2 regions of the Microbacterium azadirachtae genome follow, and region 2 is predicted to be linked to the other one. Evidence: riboswitches for the same ligand, from Rfam matches in the RefSeq annotation. Region 2 holds a riboswitch; the other holds the start of a gene.
What was found. Region 2 has a riboswitch for thiamine pyrophosphate ahead of thiM (hydroxyethylthiazole kinase). Riboswitches for the same ligand answer to the same signal wherever they lie in the genome.
Positions count from the first base shown of each region.

Region 1: linked by a shared signal. The riboswitch ahead of NFX31_RS15300 (ECF transporter S component) and the one ahead of thiM (hydroxyethylthiazole kinase) in region 2 are both predicted to bind thiamine pyrophosphate.

Region 1 is NZ_CP099706.1:3,223,756-3,231,478, forward strand. Features, by position in the region: gene NFX31_RS15275 (glycoside hydrolase family 3 protein) at 1-1,139, opposite strand, end outside; gene NFX31_RS15280 (MFS transporter) at 1,154-2,464, opposite strand; gene NFX31_RS15285 (TetR/AcrR family transcriptional regulator) at 2,663-3,277, shown strand; gene NFX31_RS15290 (energy-coupling factor transporter transmembrane component T family protein) at 3,328-4,104, opposite strand; gene NFX31_RS15295 (ABC transporter ATP-binding protein) at 4,200-5,687, opposite strand; gene NFX31_RS15300 (ECF transporter S component) at 5,689-6,327, opposite strand; TPP riboswitch at 6,323-6,432, opposite strand; gene NFX31_RS15305 (D-alanyl-D-alanine carboxypeptidase family protein) at 6,621-7,723, shown strand, end outside.
Region 2 is NZ_CP099706.1:1,320,284-1,328,006, reverse strand. Features, by position in the region: gene argB (acetylglutamate kinase) at 1-274, opposite strand, end outside; gene argJ (bifunctional glutamate N-acetyltransferase/amino-acid acetyltransferase ArgJ) at 271-1,428, opposite strand; gene argC (N-acetyl-gamma-glutamyl-phosphate reductase) at 1,425-2,477, opposite strand; gene NFX31_RS06270 (bifunctional hydroxymethylpyrimidine kinase/phosphomethylpyrimidine kinase) at 2,822-5,029, opposite strand; gene thiM (hydroxyethylthiazole kinase) at 5,026-5,874, opposite strand; TPP riboswitch at 5,865-5,958, opposite strand; gene pheT (phenylalanine--tRNA ligase subunit beta) at 6,088-7,723, opposite strand, start outside.

The DNA.
Region 1 (7,723 bases), 1.8 Mb from region 2:
TCGCGCAGCAGCCGTCGCACCGACACGTCCAGGCGCGCCTCCGAGACCTCGCCCCGTTCGACGAGACCGAGGAGCTCCTCGGTGCAGAGCTCGCCGCCGAACTGGTCGATCCCCGCGTCGAGCGCCTTGACCATGCGCTCCGGCCGGGTGAGGTGCTCGACGCCCCAGGCGCGGGCGGGCATGTCGGCGCCGAACACGACGACGTCGGTGAGCAGGCCCCAGTCGGTGCAGACGATCCCGTCGAAGCCGAGCCGGTCGCGCAGCAGATCCGTGAGCACGTCCTTGTTGAACCCGAAGCCGACCTCCTCCCAGTCGGTGCCGATCGGCTGACCGTAGTACGGCATCATCTGGGTCGCGCCGGCGCCGATCGCGGCGATGAAGGGGCGCAGGTGGTACTCCTGTTCGCCACCCGGATAGACCTGCTCCTTGCCCCACTCGAAGTGCGGATCCTCGCCGTCGAGCTGCGGACCGCCGCCCGGGAAGTGCTTGACCATCGTCGCCACGGACCCGGGGCCGAGCTCGGAGCCCTGGAATCCGCGGATGTAGCCCACCACGAGGCGCGACGTGAGGTCCGCGTCCTCGCCGAACGTGCCCGCGATCCGCGACCAGCGCGGCTCGGTGGCCAGATCGATCTGCGGATGCAGCGCGACGCGCAGGCCGACCGCGACGTACTCCTGCCGTGCGATGTCGGCGAAGCGCTCGAGCCGCTCCGGGGATCCGAGGGCCGCGAAGCCGAGCGTCTCCGGCCACTGCGAGAAGGGCCCCGCCATGAGCGAGGTGAGGGGGTTGTCGCTGAACGAGTGCCGCGGGTCGGTGGAGAGCGTGACCGGGATCCCGAGCGGCGTGTCCAGCGCCATGCGCTGCAGGGCGTTGTGCCAGGCGGCGAACTCGCGTCCGCCCGGGGCGGCGCCGAGCAGGTTGAAGTGGCTCATCCGGCGTTTGCGCACCATGGAGGCGAGGGAGGGCAGGCCGAACGTCGGGTTGCCCTCTTCGAGCTCGGCGAAGGCCGCCATGGTGTGGAACAGCATCCCCACCTTGTCGGCGAGCTCCATCCGGCCGAGGAGGTCCTCGACCCGCTCGTCGATCGGCAGCGAGGCGTCGCGGTAGGGCAGCACGGCTTCGTTCACGGTGTCCGTCATTGTGATGTTCTCCTCTACTTGACCGACTTGATGAACCAGACGCTGACCGCGCCGAGCACGCTCAGCACGATCGCGATCGGGAAGAGCGCGCCGTATCCGAATGCCAGCACGATCGCGCCGGCGACGCCGGGGGCGAACGTCTGCGGCAGCGTCGCGGCGATGTTCACGACACCGAGGTCCTTGGCGAAGTTCTTCGCGGACGGCAGCACCTGGCTCATGAGGGCGGTGTCGACGGCCTGGAACATCCCGAATCCGAAGCCGCTGATCACGGTCATGATCATCCACGACGTGTAGGAGGGGGCGATCATCGGGAACACCAGCGCGACCGCCATGAGCAGGGAGGATCCGAAGACGAACGGCTTGCGTCGGCCCACCTTGTCGGAGAGCGGACCGGAGATCACCGTCGCGACGAGGATGCCCACGAGGCTGAGGATGCCGAGCAGCGGGATGACGGAGAAGGGATCCTTCACGCCGAGGTAGTTCTTCAGGATCAGCAGCTGGAACCCGGTGACCGCGAAGTATCCGGTGTACAGCAGCAGCCGGCCCGTGAAGGCCCAGAAGAAGTCGGGATGCTTGATCGGGCTGACCCAGAACGTGCGCAGGAACTCGCCGAAGCTGAACGGCTCGTTCCGGAAGTTGAGGCTGGAGTGATCGGGGTTCGCGACGACGAACCCGAGCAGCACGACGACCGCGAACACCGCGAAGACGATGTAGCCGAGCGTGATCGTGTGCGCGAGCTGCGATCCGATGATCTGTCCGCCGAGCGCGCCGAACATGAGGCCGATGCCGGAGAGCGCGGCGAACGTGCCGCGGCGGGCGACCGGAACCCGGTCCGGGAGGATCGCGGAGAGCGGACCCTGCGCGAAGTTGTAGGCGACCTGGATCAGCGTCCACGCGACGATGATGCCCGCGAGGCTGTTCATGAAGCCGAGGGCGATGAGCGCGGCGCCGCCCACGATGGCGCCCGCGATGATCCACGGCGCGCGGCGGCCGAACCGCGAACGGGTGCGGTCGGACAGCTGTCCGGCGGCGGGCTGGGCGATCATCGCGCCGAGCGCGCCGATCGTGGACACGATCGCGATGTTCGCGACCTGGGTCTTCTCGTCGGGGAACATCGCGATGAGCTGCGCCTGCAGCAGGATGCCGGGGACCGCGCCCCAGATCACGAAGATCGCGAAGTTCGCCGGGATGATCCATCCCAGCAGACGTCGGACGCCCTTGATCGGGGCGGGCGGGTCGTCCTCGCCGGACGCGGTGGCCACGAACGTGGTCTCCGTGAGGGGCGGACGCAGCTCTTCGGGCGTGTCGGATGATGTCGACGTCATTGTCAGTCCTTGGGGGCGAGCGGTGGGATCGGGTCGGGCCGACGAAGGCGCTCGACGCGTCCTCGGAACCGGCTGTTCGCACGCTAGCATGAAAAACCGGCACAAGTGTAGGTTTTTGTTCAGAGCGGTGCCCGGCCGCGGATCGCGCACCGGTCGCGACCCTCTCCGGCGCCGGGGGACGCATACGATGGGACACCGATGACGACCGAACGCGGATACACCACGGGCAGGGCCCGGCGGGAGCGGATCATCGCGGCCGCGACCGCGCTGTTCGGACGCGTCGGCTTCAACAGCGCCACGATGCTCGAGATCGCGCAGGTCTGCGAGATCTCCCGCGCGGGCCTGGCCCACCACTTCCCCACCAAGGAATCGCTGATGGAGGCGGTGCTGGAGACCCGGGACCGCGAGGACCGCGAGCGTTTCCGGCGCAACGGCTCCCAGGGCCAGGACGGCATCGGCGTGCTGCGCGGCATGGTGGACCTCGCCCGGCACAACAGCGAGGTCGGCGGCATCATCGCCCTGTACGCCGTGCTCTCGGCCGAGGCGGCGGATCCCGCGCATCCGGCCCACGACTACTTCGTGCGGCGTTACGCCAGGATCCGCTCCGGCACGGCCAAGGCGCTGCGCGACGCCCGCGCCGCGGGCTACCTGGCCGCCCACGTCGACGAGGACCGCGCCGCCGCCGAGCTCACCGCGCTCATGGACGGCCTCCAGCTGCAGTGGCTGCTCGACCCCGCGTCGGTCGACATGGCGGAGACCGTGCGCCGCCGCATCCAGGAGCTGCTCGTGGTGCCGCTCGACCCCGCCCGCTGAGCGAGCGCGGCAGCCCCGGCCCTGAGCGCGCGAAGCGAGACGAAGGGCGCCTACGACCAGACGAAGCGGAAGGTGCCCGCCAGGACGGCCGCCGCGATCGACAGCGCCATGATGCCCGCCCCGCCCGCGAGCGCGATCGCGTCGCGGGCGTGGAGCCGCGACGGACGCGACCACGTGCGCGGGATCTCGGATCCGAATCCGCGAGCCTCCATCGCGAGGGCCAGCTTGGTGCCGCGACGGACGGCGAACACGAGCAGCACGAAGGACATCGTGACGAACCGGCGCAGCACGCCGCGATCGCCCACGCCGCGCGCTCGGCGGGCGAGCGACATCGTGCGCCAGTCGTCGAGGAACAGCCCGAGCATGCGCGTGCCCGCGAGCACCCCGAGCACGAACCTGCTGGGCAGGTGCGCGACCTGGGCGAGGGCGTCCGCGAGCGCGGTCGGATCCATGCGGGCGAACAGCAGGATGGTTGGAAGGCCGAGCGCCACGACGCGGATCGACACCGCGACGGCGAGCTGGATCGACGCCTCGCTGATGTGCGCGAACCCGAAGCTGAAGAAGACCTGCCCTCCCGGCGCGGCGTAGAGCAGCATGCTGATCCCCGCGATCGGCGCCACGACGAGCAGCAGCGCGAGCCGGCGCAGCACGGTGCCCAGACGGAGCCCGCTGAGCGGGACGCACAGTAGCTGCAGGCCGATCGCGACGAGGCCGCTCGTCACGTCGATCGACGCGAACAGCGGGATCGACAGCAGCAGCGCCAGCAGGATCCGGGTGACCGGATTGACCCCGTCGATCCACGCCCCGGCCTCGGCTCGACCCCCCACCGTACGCAATGCAGGAGATCCCGCGTCTTCCGCCCCGGATCCGGGCCCACCGGCGGCGTTTCTCCTGCGTTGTGTGCGGCCGAGGTCGAGGCGCGTCATGCCGCCTCCTCGGTCCGGGCCGCGTCGGCCGCGTCGGCGGGGGCGAGGGCGATCCGGTGGCCGCCGAGGTGGCGGATCACGTCGTCGTCGTGCGTCACCGCGATCACGGCGGTGCCGCGCGCGATCTCCTCCTGCAGCAGGCTCACGATCCCGATCCAGCCCCGCCGGTCCTGCCCGAAGGTCGGCTCGTCCAGCACGACCACGGCGGGCGCCGCGGCGAGCACGGTGGCCACCGACAGCCGCCGCTTCTGACCGCCCGAGAGCGTGAACGGGTTGGCGGCGGCGAGCGCCGTGAGGCCGAGCCGGTCGAGCAGGGCGTCGACGACGGCATCGACGCGCGGGGCCTCCCAGCCGAGGGCCCGCGGACCCACCGCGAGCTCGTCGCGCACGGTCTGCGTGAGGAACTGATGCTCCGGATCCTGGAACACCATCCCGATGCGGGTGAGCAGCTCGCGCGAGGTCCACGCCGACGGGCGACGGCCGCGTCGCCCGCGGAGCTCCTCCTCGGCCTCCACCAGCCCCCGCAGCGGATCCAGGAGACCGGCGAGGGTCAGGGCCAGCGTGGACTTGCCGGCACCGTTGGGGCCGACGATGACCGTCGCGGCAGCGTCCGGCACCGTCAGGTCGAGGCCGCTCTGCACCGCGGAACGGCGGTCGCGCGACACCGCGAGATCCCGGGTCGTGAGCACGCCCTCCCCGGCCGACGGCGCCGGCGGCAGCACCGGGAGGTCGACCGGGTGGCCCGGCACCCACACGCCCGCGTCGGCCAGAGCGTCGCCGTACGCGCCGAAGACGTCGGCGGGCCTGCCGTCGGCGAGCAGTCCGCCGCCGGCGCCCACGACGATGACGCGCGTCATCAGGTCGGCCCAGATCCCGGTGCGGTGCTCGATGACGACCAGCGTCGCGCCCGTCGCCTCGACCACCCGCTCGACGCTCGCGCGGATCTCGCGCACGCCGTCCGGATCCAGGTTGGCCGTCGGCTCGTCCAGCAGCAGCAGCCCGGGCCGCATCGCGAGCGCGCCAGCGAGGGCCAGGCGCTGCTTCTGCCCGCCGGACAGCGCGGACGTCCGGCGGTCGAGCGGCACGTCGAGACCCACTGCGTCGAGCGCCTGCCCGACTCGCTCGGGGATCTCCGCCGCGGGGACGCCGAGGTTCTCACAGCCGAACGCGACGTCGTCGCCGACCCGGCTCAGCACGACACCGGCATCCGGATCCTGCAGCACCAGGCCGATGCGCCCGCGGCGGCTCTCCGGATCCGCGCCGTCGACGAGAAGGGATCCGCTGCGCTCGCCCTCGTCGGCGTCGCCGAGCAGCCCCGCCATCCCCGTCAGGAGGGTGGACTTGCCCGCGCCGGAGGCGCCGAGCAGCAGCACGCGCTCGCCGGGCTCGATCGTGAAGGACACGTCGCTGACCGCGGGCAGGCGGCGGCCGGCGTAGCGCCAGCCCCACCGGTCCGCGACGACGCGGGCCGCACCCGCGGTCATGTCAGACCTCGCGACGCAGCTCGCGTCCGGCGGCGAAGCGGCTGAGCGCACCGGTCGCGGCGAGCGCGCGCACCAGCAGCCAGCCGAGCACGCCGGCGAGCACCGCACCCGAGACGACGAGGGTGCCGAGGTAGATCGCGTTGAACTCGAGGCTCTTGAGGATGTTCGGCGAGCTGCCGTAGAACAGCTCGAACACCCAGGCGCCCACCGCCGCGGCGACACCGGAGAGCGCGGCCACCGGCAGCGAGAAGCGACGGTAGAGGAAGACGGCGAAGATCAGCTCGGCACCCAGGCCCTGCGCGATGCCCTCGAGCACCGTGGATACTCCCCAGATGTTGCCGATCAGCATCGAGACGACCGCCGCGACGACCTCGACCACGAGCGCCGCGCCGGGCTTGCGGATGACGAGTCCGCCGACGACGCCGCCGAGCAGCCAGATCCCGACGGCGATCCCGCCGAGGCCCGGGGTGAGTGCGTCGGCGGCCGAGAACCAGGCGTAGCCGATGGTGTTCCAGACCCAGAAGACCAGGCCGATCGCGACGCCCAGGACGGCGGCGACGACGATGTCGACGACCCGCCAGTTCAGGCGGCGCGCGACCGCTCCCATGCTCGCGTTGCGTGCGGTTGCCGTTGCATGCATGACTGTTGCTCCTCCCTGCGCCGGCATGATCCGGATCAGGTTCGACGGTCGAAGCGCGATTCGCTCCCTCTCAGCCCGGCTCGCCGGACTCCCGTGGTGATCCGCCCATCTTAGCCCCGGCCGAGAGGCGCCGCGACCGGCGGCGTCGCACCCGGTCGCCGCCCGTTCCGGAGCACCGGATCCCGCGCCGGAACGCACGAGGGGTGTGCGGCGACCGACGTGCGCGCGGATTCCCGCGGCAGAACGGCGTTCGGCTGCCGGTGATCGACACGGCCTCCCGATACGGTAGGAGGGTGAACGAAGACGACGGCCCGGCGGCCGCACAGGGCGATCCCGAGCTCGTCGACGCCCCGGCCGAGACCGCCGCAGCGGATTCGGCGTCCGCCGTCGCGACGCTCGACGCTCCGGCCGAGGTCGCCGAGTCCTCGGACGACCCGATCGCAGGCGACGCCCCTCCGCCGGAGGACCCGAACGCCCCGGCCACCGACGCCCCCGTCTCCGGGGGCCCGGTCGTCGGCGCCGACGCCGTCGACTCCGCGGAGACGGTCGAGCCCGCGGGCCTGTTCCCGGCGCCGGCGCCCGCCCCCGAGGCCGGCCTCCTCTTCCCGCCGACCGACGCTGCCGTCCCGACCGCCCCTGCCTCCTCGGCCGCGACCGGCACGGTCCTCGTCGACGCCGCCTCCGCCGACGCCCCCGCCGCCACGTCCGGCGCCGCGCGTACCGAGGTGCGACCGCTGCCGTCGGCCTCGCTCGTCCGCGGGCCCGATCGCACCCCGACCGCCGCGCTGGCCTGGGTCGACGTCGCCCGCATCGGTTCGACGACCACGGCCGCGGAGCCGGCCTCCTCGCCCGCGCTGCTCGCCGACGCCCCGCGGCGGAGCCTCGTCCGGCCCGCCGTGCTGCTGCCGATCGCGGGCCTGCTCGCGGTCGCCGTGGCCTACGGCGCCACGACCGCGCTCTGGCCCCTCAACGCCGTGAAGCCGACCACGACGGCGGTGGCGTTCCAGCCCGTGGCCGCCCCGGCCGCGGCGGCCGCGTGGCCGACGACCGGCAGCGCCGCGGTCAGCGTGCAGGGCATCGGCACGGTCGCATCCGCCGACCAGCAGGTTCCGATGGCCAGCATCACGAAGCTCGTGACGGTGCTGACCGCCCTCGACAAGATGCCTCTGAAGACCGGAGAGCAGGGCCCCTCCTTCGCGTTCACCCAGGCGGACAGCGACGACTACCTGAACTATCTGCGACAGGACCAGTCGGCTCTGGATGTTCCCGTGGACGGATCCCTCACGCAGTACCAGTTGTTCGAGGGGATCCTGCTCGGCTCCGCCAACAACTACGCCGATCGCCTCGCCCGCGAGCTCTGGGGTTCCGACGAGAACTACGCGGCCGCGGCCAATCA
Region 2 (7,723 bases):
CGCCCTTGAACTCGCTCGGGATCGCGAGGCGATCCAGCATGTGGGAGATCTGCGGGCCGCCGCCGTGCACGACCACCGGCTGCACGCCGACGTAGCGCAGATACGCGATGTCCTGCGCGAAGGCCTCCTGCAGCTCGTCGGAGATCATGGCGTTGCCGCCGTACTTGACGACCACGATCTGGTCGCGGAACTTCTTCAGCCACGGCAGGGACTCGATGAGGGTCTGCGCCTTGACCGCGGCTTCTTCGGGGGCGGTGTCCTGAAGGTCGCTCATGAGGAGTAGGCGCTGTTCTCGTGCACGTAGTCGTGGGTCAGGTCGTTGGTGCGGATCGTGGCCGCCGCGTCGCCGACCTTGAGGTCGATCAGCACGTGCGTCGCCCGTGAAGTCAGGTCGACCTCCTCGCGCGGCCGGTCCGGCCCGCCCGCCGTGCACACGCGCACGCCGTTCATCCACACGTCGACGTCGTACGGGTCGAATTCCGCCGTCGTGGTGCCGATCGCGGCGAGCACCCGCCCCCAGTTGGGGTCGTTTCCGAAGATCGCCGCCTTGAACAGGTTGTTGCGGGCGACCGAGCGGCCCACCTCCACGGCATCCTGCTCGCTCCGCGCGTGCACCACCTCGATCGAGATGGCGTGGCTGGCGCCTTCCGCGTCGTCCTGGAGCTTGCGCGCCAGCTCATCGGAGACCTCGGTCAGGGCTGCGGCGAACGCGTCGAGGTCGGGACGGATCCCGCTCGCTCCGTTGGCGAGGAGCGTGACCTGGTCGTTGGTCGACATGCATCCGTCGGAGTCGAGGCGGTCGAACGTCGTGCCGGTCGCGCGAAGCAGCAGCGCATGCGCCTCGCCGGCATCGAGCTCGGCGTCGGTCGTGAGCACGACGAGCATCGTCGCGAGGCCGGGTGCGAGCATGCCCGCGCCCTTCGCCATGCCGCCGATCGTCCAGCCGTCGCGGCTCACCACGACGGTCTTCGCCACGGTGTCGGTCGTCATGATCGCCTCGGCCGCGGCCTGGCCGCCGTCGACGCTGAGCTGGGCGACTCCCGCCTCGACCCCTGCGAGCACCTTGCTGCGGAAGACCTCGTCGCCGGTCCCGATGAGCCCGGTCGAGCAGACCACCACGTCGCCGGCGCTCACGCCGAGCAGTTCGGCCGCACGCTCCGCCGTGAGGTGGCTGGTCTGGAAGCCGAACGGCCCGGTGAAGCAGTTCGCTCCCCCCGAGTTCAGCACGACGGCCTCGACGACGCCGTCCTTGACGACCTCCTGGGACCAGATGACCGGGTTGGCCTTGGCGCGGTTGCTGGTGAACACGGCCGCGCCCACCTTGCGCGGGCCCCGGTTCACCACCACGGCGACGTCGGGCTTGCCGGTCGACTTGAGGCCTGCGACGACGCCGGCCGCCTCGAAACCCTGGGGTGCGGTCACGCTCATGGGGCGACTCCGTTGATGCTGAGCGCCGTGGTCTCGGCGAGACCGAGCGCGATGTTCATGGACTGGATGGCGGCTCCCGCCGTGCCCTTCACGAGGTTGTCGACGGCGGCGACGACCACGACGCGATTCGCCGCACGATCGATCGCGAGACCGAGGAGCGCGGTGTTGGCGCCGAGCACGTCGGCCGTGCGCGGCAGGGATCCCTCGGGGAGCAGCTGCACGAAGGTCTCGCCTCCGTAGGCGCTCTCCCAGGCCGCGCGGATCTCCGCGTCCGTGACGCCCGGGGCGATCGGCGCGGTCGAGGTCGCGAGGATCCCGCGGGCCATCGGCACGATGACGGGCGTGAAGGAGATCCGGATCCCGTCGGGCTCGGCGCCGGACGCGGCGGCGAGCGCCTGCCGGATCTCTGGGATGTGCCGGTGCGACCCGCCGACGGCGTACGGGTTCGCGGATCCGAGGATCTCGCTGCCCAGCAGGTGGGTCTTGAGGCTCTTGCCCGCACCGGACGGGCCGACGGCGAGCACGGTCACGATGTCGGAGGGGTCGATCACTCCCGCTGCGACGCCGGGCGCGAGGCTCAGGCTCACCGTGGACGCATTGCAGCCGGGGGCCGCGATGCGGGTCGCGCCGCGGAGCTGTTCGCGCTGCTTGGCGCCGGCGACGAGCAGCTCCGGGACGCCATACGTCCACGGCTCGTGGAAGGCGCCGCCGTAGAACGCGTCCCACGCGCTCTGCGACGTCAGCCGGTGGTCCGCTCCGGCATCGATCACGAGCGGGACATCGCCGAGCGCGTCGGTGTACTGCCCGGACTGGCCGTGCGGGAGGGCGAGGAAGACGATGTCGTGCCCGGCGAGGGTCTCCGGCGTCGTTTCCTGGAGGGTGAGGTGAGCGAGGGAGCGCAGGTGCGGCTGGTGCTCGGAGAGCTTCTGACCGGCGTTCGAGTGCGCCGTGACGGTGCGGATCTCGATGTCGGGATGGTTCGCGAGCAGGCGAAGGATCTCGCCGCCCGCATAACCGGATGCGCCGGAGACGGCGACGGAATACGTCATGCTTCCACCTTAACGGTCGGGTCTGCCGACGACGCCCATGAAGACGGCGTGCGACAGGAGTGCGGTGCGGGGCCGGAGGCGGCGACGCCGGCACTCGACCGCGAGCGACGCGGGAGCGCGGGGTCGCCTAGAGTCGGCGGTCGCCCGAACGGCGTCGACGCGCGACGACAGCGCCCTTCGGGGCGGTCGTGTACGGAGCCGTGAGCATGCCGCGACGATATCGCGGCGCGGCCTCCTCCGCCAAATCGAGGGCGGAGCGGGCGGTCCCTGAGCGCGTTGCCCGGCCAGACGAGGGGCGGCGGTGCGTCGTCTCGCGGCGCTCGCTCAGGGACCGGTGCGTCCGCTCAGGGAGCGGCCGCGGCGAAGAAGGCCCGCTCGTGCTCGCTCGAGCGCACGAACGCGACCCGCATCCGATCCCGCGTCGCCGCGTCGACGCGCCCGGCATGCCCGGTGACGATGTCTATCGCCTGCGCGGTCGCCTCCGCGAACCGCGGATCCGCATACTCGTCCAGCCAGGCCGCGAACGGATGCGACGGATCCCCTCCCGCCTCGGCGTGCAGGCGCGTGCCCACGTCGGCGTAGATCCAGAAGCAGGGCAGCAGGGCAGCGACGAGCACGCCGTAGTCTCCGTCGAAGGCCGCCCCGCGCAGGTGGTCGAGGTAGGCGACGGTGGCGGGCGCGGCGGGTGCGTCGAACGTCGCGGCGCCGATCCCCTCGGGGGACAGCAGGCTCGCGTGCAGCTGCAGCTCGGCGATCACGGACTGCTCGGCGCACCGGGCCCAGAACGCCTGCTCCTGCGGCGTCGGCGCGATGCGGGCCGCTTCGGCCAGCGTGCGCGCGTACTCCCGCAGATAGAGCGCGTCCTGCGCGAGGTAGCCGAGGAACGTCGGCACGGGAAGCGTCCCGTCCGCCATCCGGCGCAGGAACGGCAGCTCGTCGATGGCGCGACGGATCGGCGCGATGGTCTCCCACCACTCGGCCGCAACGGCATCCGCGGCGGGTGCCGTGGTCAGGCCGCCGCGCCGCCAGAGCCCGGAGAAGTGGCTGACGGGTCCGTGACCGGATCCGACCTGCAGCTCCGTGCCCGCCGCGATCGACTCCCGCAGCCATTCCCGCACCTCCGCGACCGCGTCACGCCACTCGTGATCGGCGGCGCGGCGCGTGGCCACGCCCGCGGACAGCGAGCACCCGGTGCCGTGGGTGCTGGTCGTCCGCAGGCGCGGACCCGGATAGTCGCGCAGCGTTCCCCGGGGGCCGACGAGCGCGTCCGGGGCCTCGGCTGTGCCGAGGTGGCCGCCCTTGACCAGCACCAGGGCGCCGGACGCGGCCGCGAGCCGCTGGGCCTGACCGCGCGCGGCGGCCCAGTCGGCAGCCGGCGGCTCGCCGAGCAGGACCGCCAGCTCGGGCAGGTTCGGCGTGATCAGATCCGCCAGCGGCAGGAGCTCCCGGAGCGCCTGCTCGGCATCGTCGTCGAGGAGCCTGTGACCGGAGGTGGCGACCATGACCGGATCCAGCACGACCGTCGGCGGGCGATGGGAGCGCAGCCAGGACGCGACCTCGGCGATCACGGCGGATCCGGCGAGCATGCCGATCTTGACGGCGTCGACGCGCACGTCCTCGCCGATCGCGTCGAGCTGGGCGCGCAGGAACTCCGCCGGCGGCACGTGCACCGCGCTCACGCCGCGGGTGTTCTGCGCGGTCAGCGCCGTGATCACCGCCATCCCGTAGCCGCCGTTCGCGGCGATCGCCTTGAGGTCGGCCTGGATGCCCGCACCTCCGGACGGGTCGCTGCCGGCGATCGAGAGCACCCGCGGAACCCCGCCGGCGCCCCACGCCCGCAGCAGTCCTCGGGCGGCCCCCTGCGGATCCGGCGCCGCGCACAGCGCGGACACCACGGCGACGCCGGCCGCGCCGGCCGCCCGCAGCGGGGCGACGTCGTCGTACCCGATCCCGCCGATCGCGACGCAGGGCAGCGGGCTCTGCGCGGCGAAGGCCGCGAACCCCGCCACGCCGAGAGGCTCAGGATGATCCGGCTTGGTGCTCGTGGGGCGGATGACGCCGACGCCGAGATAGTCCACCGTCCCGGGCGGCAGCGCGCGCACGGCGTCCAGATGCTCCGGACGGTTCGCCGTGAGGCCGACGATCGCCTCCGGACCGAGCAGCGAACGCGCCGCCGTCGGCGACGCGTCCGACTGGCCGAGGTGGATGCCGTCCACCCGGGCACCACGGCGCCGCGCCTCGAGGACCGCGTCGAGGCGGTCGTCGGCGACGAGCAGCGCCCGCCCGTCGATCACGCGGGACAGCACCTCGAGCTGTGCGACGAACGACGCGTGGTCTGCCTCCTTGTCGCGCAGCTGGACGATCCGCACGCCCGCCGTCACCGCCGCGTCGACCACGGCGGCCACGCCCCGCTCACCGCTGAGCACCGGATCGGTCACCAGGTACAGCGCGAGATCGTCTGCGCGCAGACGGGACGCGAGCGCGTCGCCTCCGCGCTCCGGCGGAGCCGTCTCGGGGGCGGGCACCGCGTCGAGCAGGTCGACGGCGGTCATGCGGCGACACCCGTCTCGACGCGGGCCCGCGCCGCGATCCGCCCGGGTTCGACCGCCGACAGCGCATCGAGCAGACCTACCGCGAACGAGCCCGGCCCCGCGGCCCTCGCCGCGGCGTCCTCCGCGGCGAGGGTGTAGACCAGCGTCGCTGCGGACGCGGCCAGGAGCGGGCTGTCGCCCGTGCGGCGGGCGGTGCCGAGGAACGCCGCCATCACGGCGCCGAGCGCGCAGCCGCCTCCCGTGACCCGTGTGAGCAGGGCATCGCCGTTGCCCAGGCGCAGCTCGCGGTCCGCATCGACCAGGAGGTCGACGGGACCGGAGACGGCGACCGCTCCCCCGGTCCGGCGGGCGAGGTCGCGGGCGGCGTCGGCCGCGGCCTCGGTCGAGTCCAGGGCGTCCACACCGCGACCGCCCTGGGAGACGCCGGCGAGGGCCAGGATCTCGGAGGCGTTGCCGCGGATCACCGTCGGGCGCAGAGCCAGCAGATCCTGCGCCAGCGCCGTGCGCACCGGCAGGGCGCCGACCGCGACCGGGTCGAGCACCCAGGGCGTCCCCGCCGTGCGTGCTCCTCCGACGGCTTCGAGGCTCGCAGAGCGCTGCTCGGGCGTCGGGGTGCCGAGATTGACGAGCAGTCCGGACGAGATCGCCGCGAACATGCCGGCCTCACCCGTGATGTCCACCATCGCGGGTGCGGCGCCGAGGGCGAGCAGCACGTTCGCCGTGAAGCCGGTCACCACCGAGTTCGTGATGCAGTGCACGAGCGGAGGCTCGGCCCGCAGCTCTTCGAGAAGGCCCGCGGCGGACTCCACCACGGACTCGGACGACAATTCCAGACGCGCGTTCATCGCGACATCCCTTCGCTAGTACGACCTAGATCAGGTTCGACGGGTGTGATCTCAGCCGCGGATGCGGCACCCCGTGTCACTGCCGGTCAGTCTAGCCACGAACGCCTCCGGCGCAGCGTCCGCCGTGCGCCGGGTGCAGGACGGGAGAACGCCTGCACGATGGATCCGTGGATCCGGGTCGTGCAGGCGTTCCCGCGTCGTGCGCGTCGCGTCTCAGTCTCGGATCTGCGCCCCGAGCCGCTCGGTCGCCACCGCGACGCCGGCGAGCTTCGCCTCCGTTGCCTCGGCCGCGGTGAGCGTGCGGTCGTCGGCGCGGAAGCGCAGCGCGAAGGTCAGGCTCTTGGACCCGGACGGCACGCCTTCGCCGCGGTAGTCGTCGACGAGGCGGACGGACTCGAGCAGCGCCCCGGAGCCCTCGGCCAGCGCCGCGCGGACGTCGGCCGCCGGGACCTCGGCGGCGACCACGAGCGAGACGTCCTGCGTGGCGGCCGGGTACGTGGACAGCGACGCCGCGACGACGCGCTCGCCGGCCATCGCCAGCACGCCGTCGAGGTCGAGCTCGAGGACGACGGCGCGACCCGGCAGATCCGCGTCCGCGGCGACCTGCGGGTGCAGCTCCCCGACGTAGCCGACCTCGGCGCCGCGCACCTGCAGCACGCCGGTGCGGCCGGGGTGCAGCGCCGCGCGGCTGCCCTGCACCACGTCGATCGGCACGCCGGCGGCATCCGCGATCACGCGCACGGCGTCGAGCGCCTCGCTGAGGCCGTACTCCTCGGCCGCGCGGCCCGGCTGACGCGGGGTGACGTGCCCCGTGAACAGCGCCGCCACGTGGCGCGCCTGCGGCGGGATCGATGCGTTCAGGGCGGCAAGGGTCTCGTCCGAAGGACGGATCCCCAGCGGAGGAACGTCCTCCGTGCCGTACACGACGCCCGGCTCGGGCAGGAACACGACGCCGGTCTCGAAGATCGCCAGATCCACCAGCCCGCGGGCGATGTTGCGGTGCGCGATCTGCAGCAGGCCGGGGACGAGCGAACGGCGCAGGAACGGCGCCTGCCCGTCGAGGGGGTTCGCCAGGCGGACGCCCGGGAGGCTCTCGCCCGACGCGGAGCCGTGCAGGTCGTTCTGCTCCTGCGTGGTGAACGGGAACGCGGGGGTCTCCACGAGTCCTGCGGCGGCGAGGGCGTTCGCGACGCGGCGGCGTCCCTGCTGCAGCTCGGTGAGACCGCGACCCGAGGGCGGCGTCGGCAGCACCGAGGGGATGCGGTCCAGCCCGTGGATGCGCGCCACCTCTTCGGCCAGCGTCCACTTGTCGGTGAGATCGGGCCGCCAGCTCGGCGGGATGACGTTCCAGCCGCCGTCGACCGCCGTGACCTCGGCGCCGATCGTCTCGAGCGCGCCGGTCACCTCGTCGTCGTCGTAGTCGACGCCGATGAGCCCCTGCACGAAGCCGGACGGCAGATCGATGCCCTCGATGAACACCTCGGCGAAGAGGGCCCCGCCCTCCTCGGTCAGGGTGCCGCCGGCGAGCTCGACCATCAGGTCGGCCACCCGCCGCGCCGCGGCGAACGGGATGAGCGGGTCCACGCCGCGCTCGAAGCGCTTGGACGCCTCGCTGGGCAGCTTGTGACGGCGGGCCGAGCGCGCGATGGTGATCGGGTCGAACGTGGCCGCCTCGATCAGCACGTTGCGCGTGGTGTCGCTCATCTCGGTGGTGCCGCCGCCCATGACGCCGGCGAGGCCGATCGGTCCGGATCCGTCGGTGATGAGCAGATCCTCGTCGCTGAGCGTGCGCTCCTGACCGTCGAGGGTGACCATGGTCTCCCCCGCCGCGGCGCGACGCACCACGATG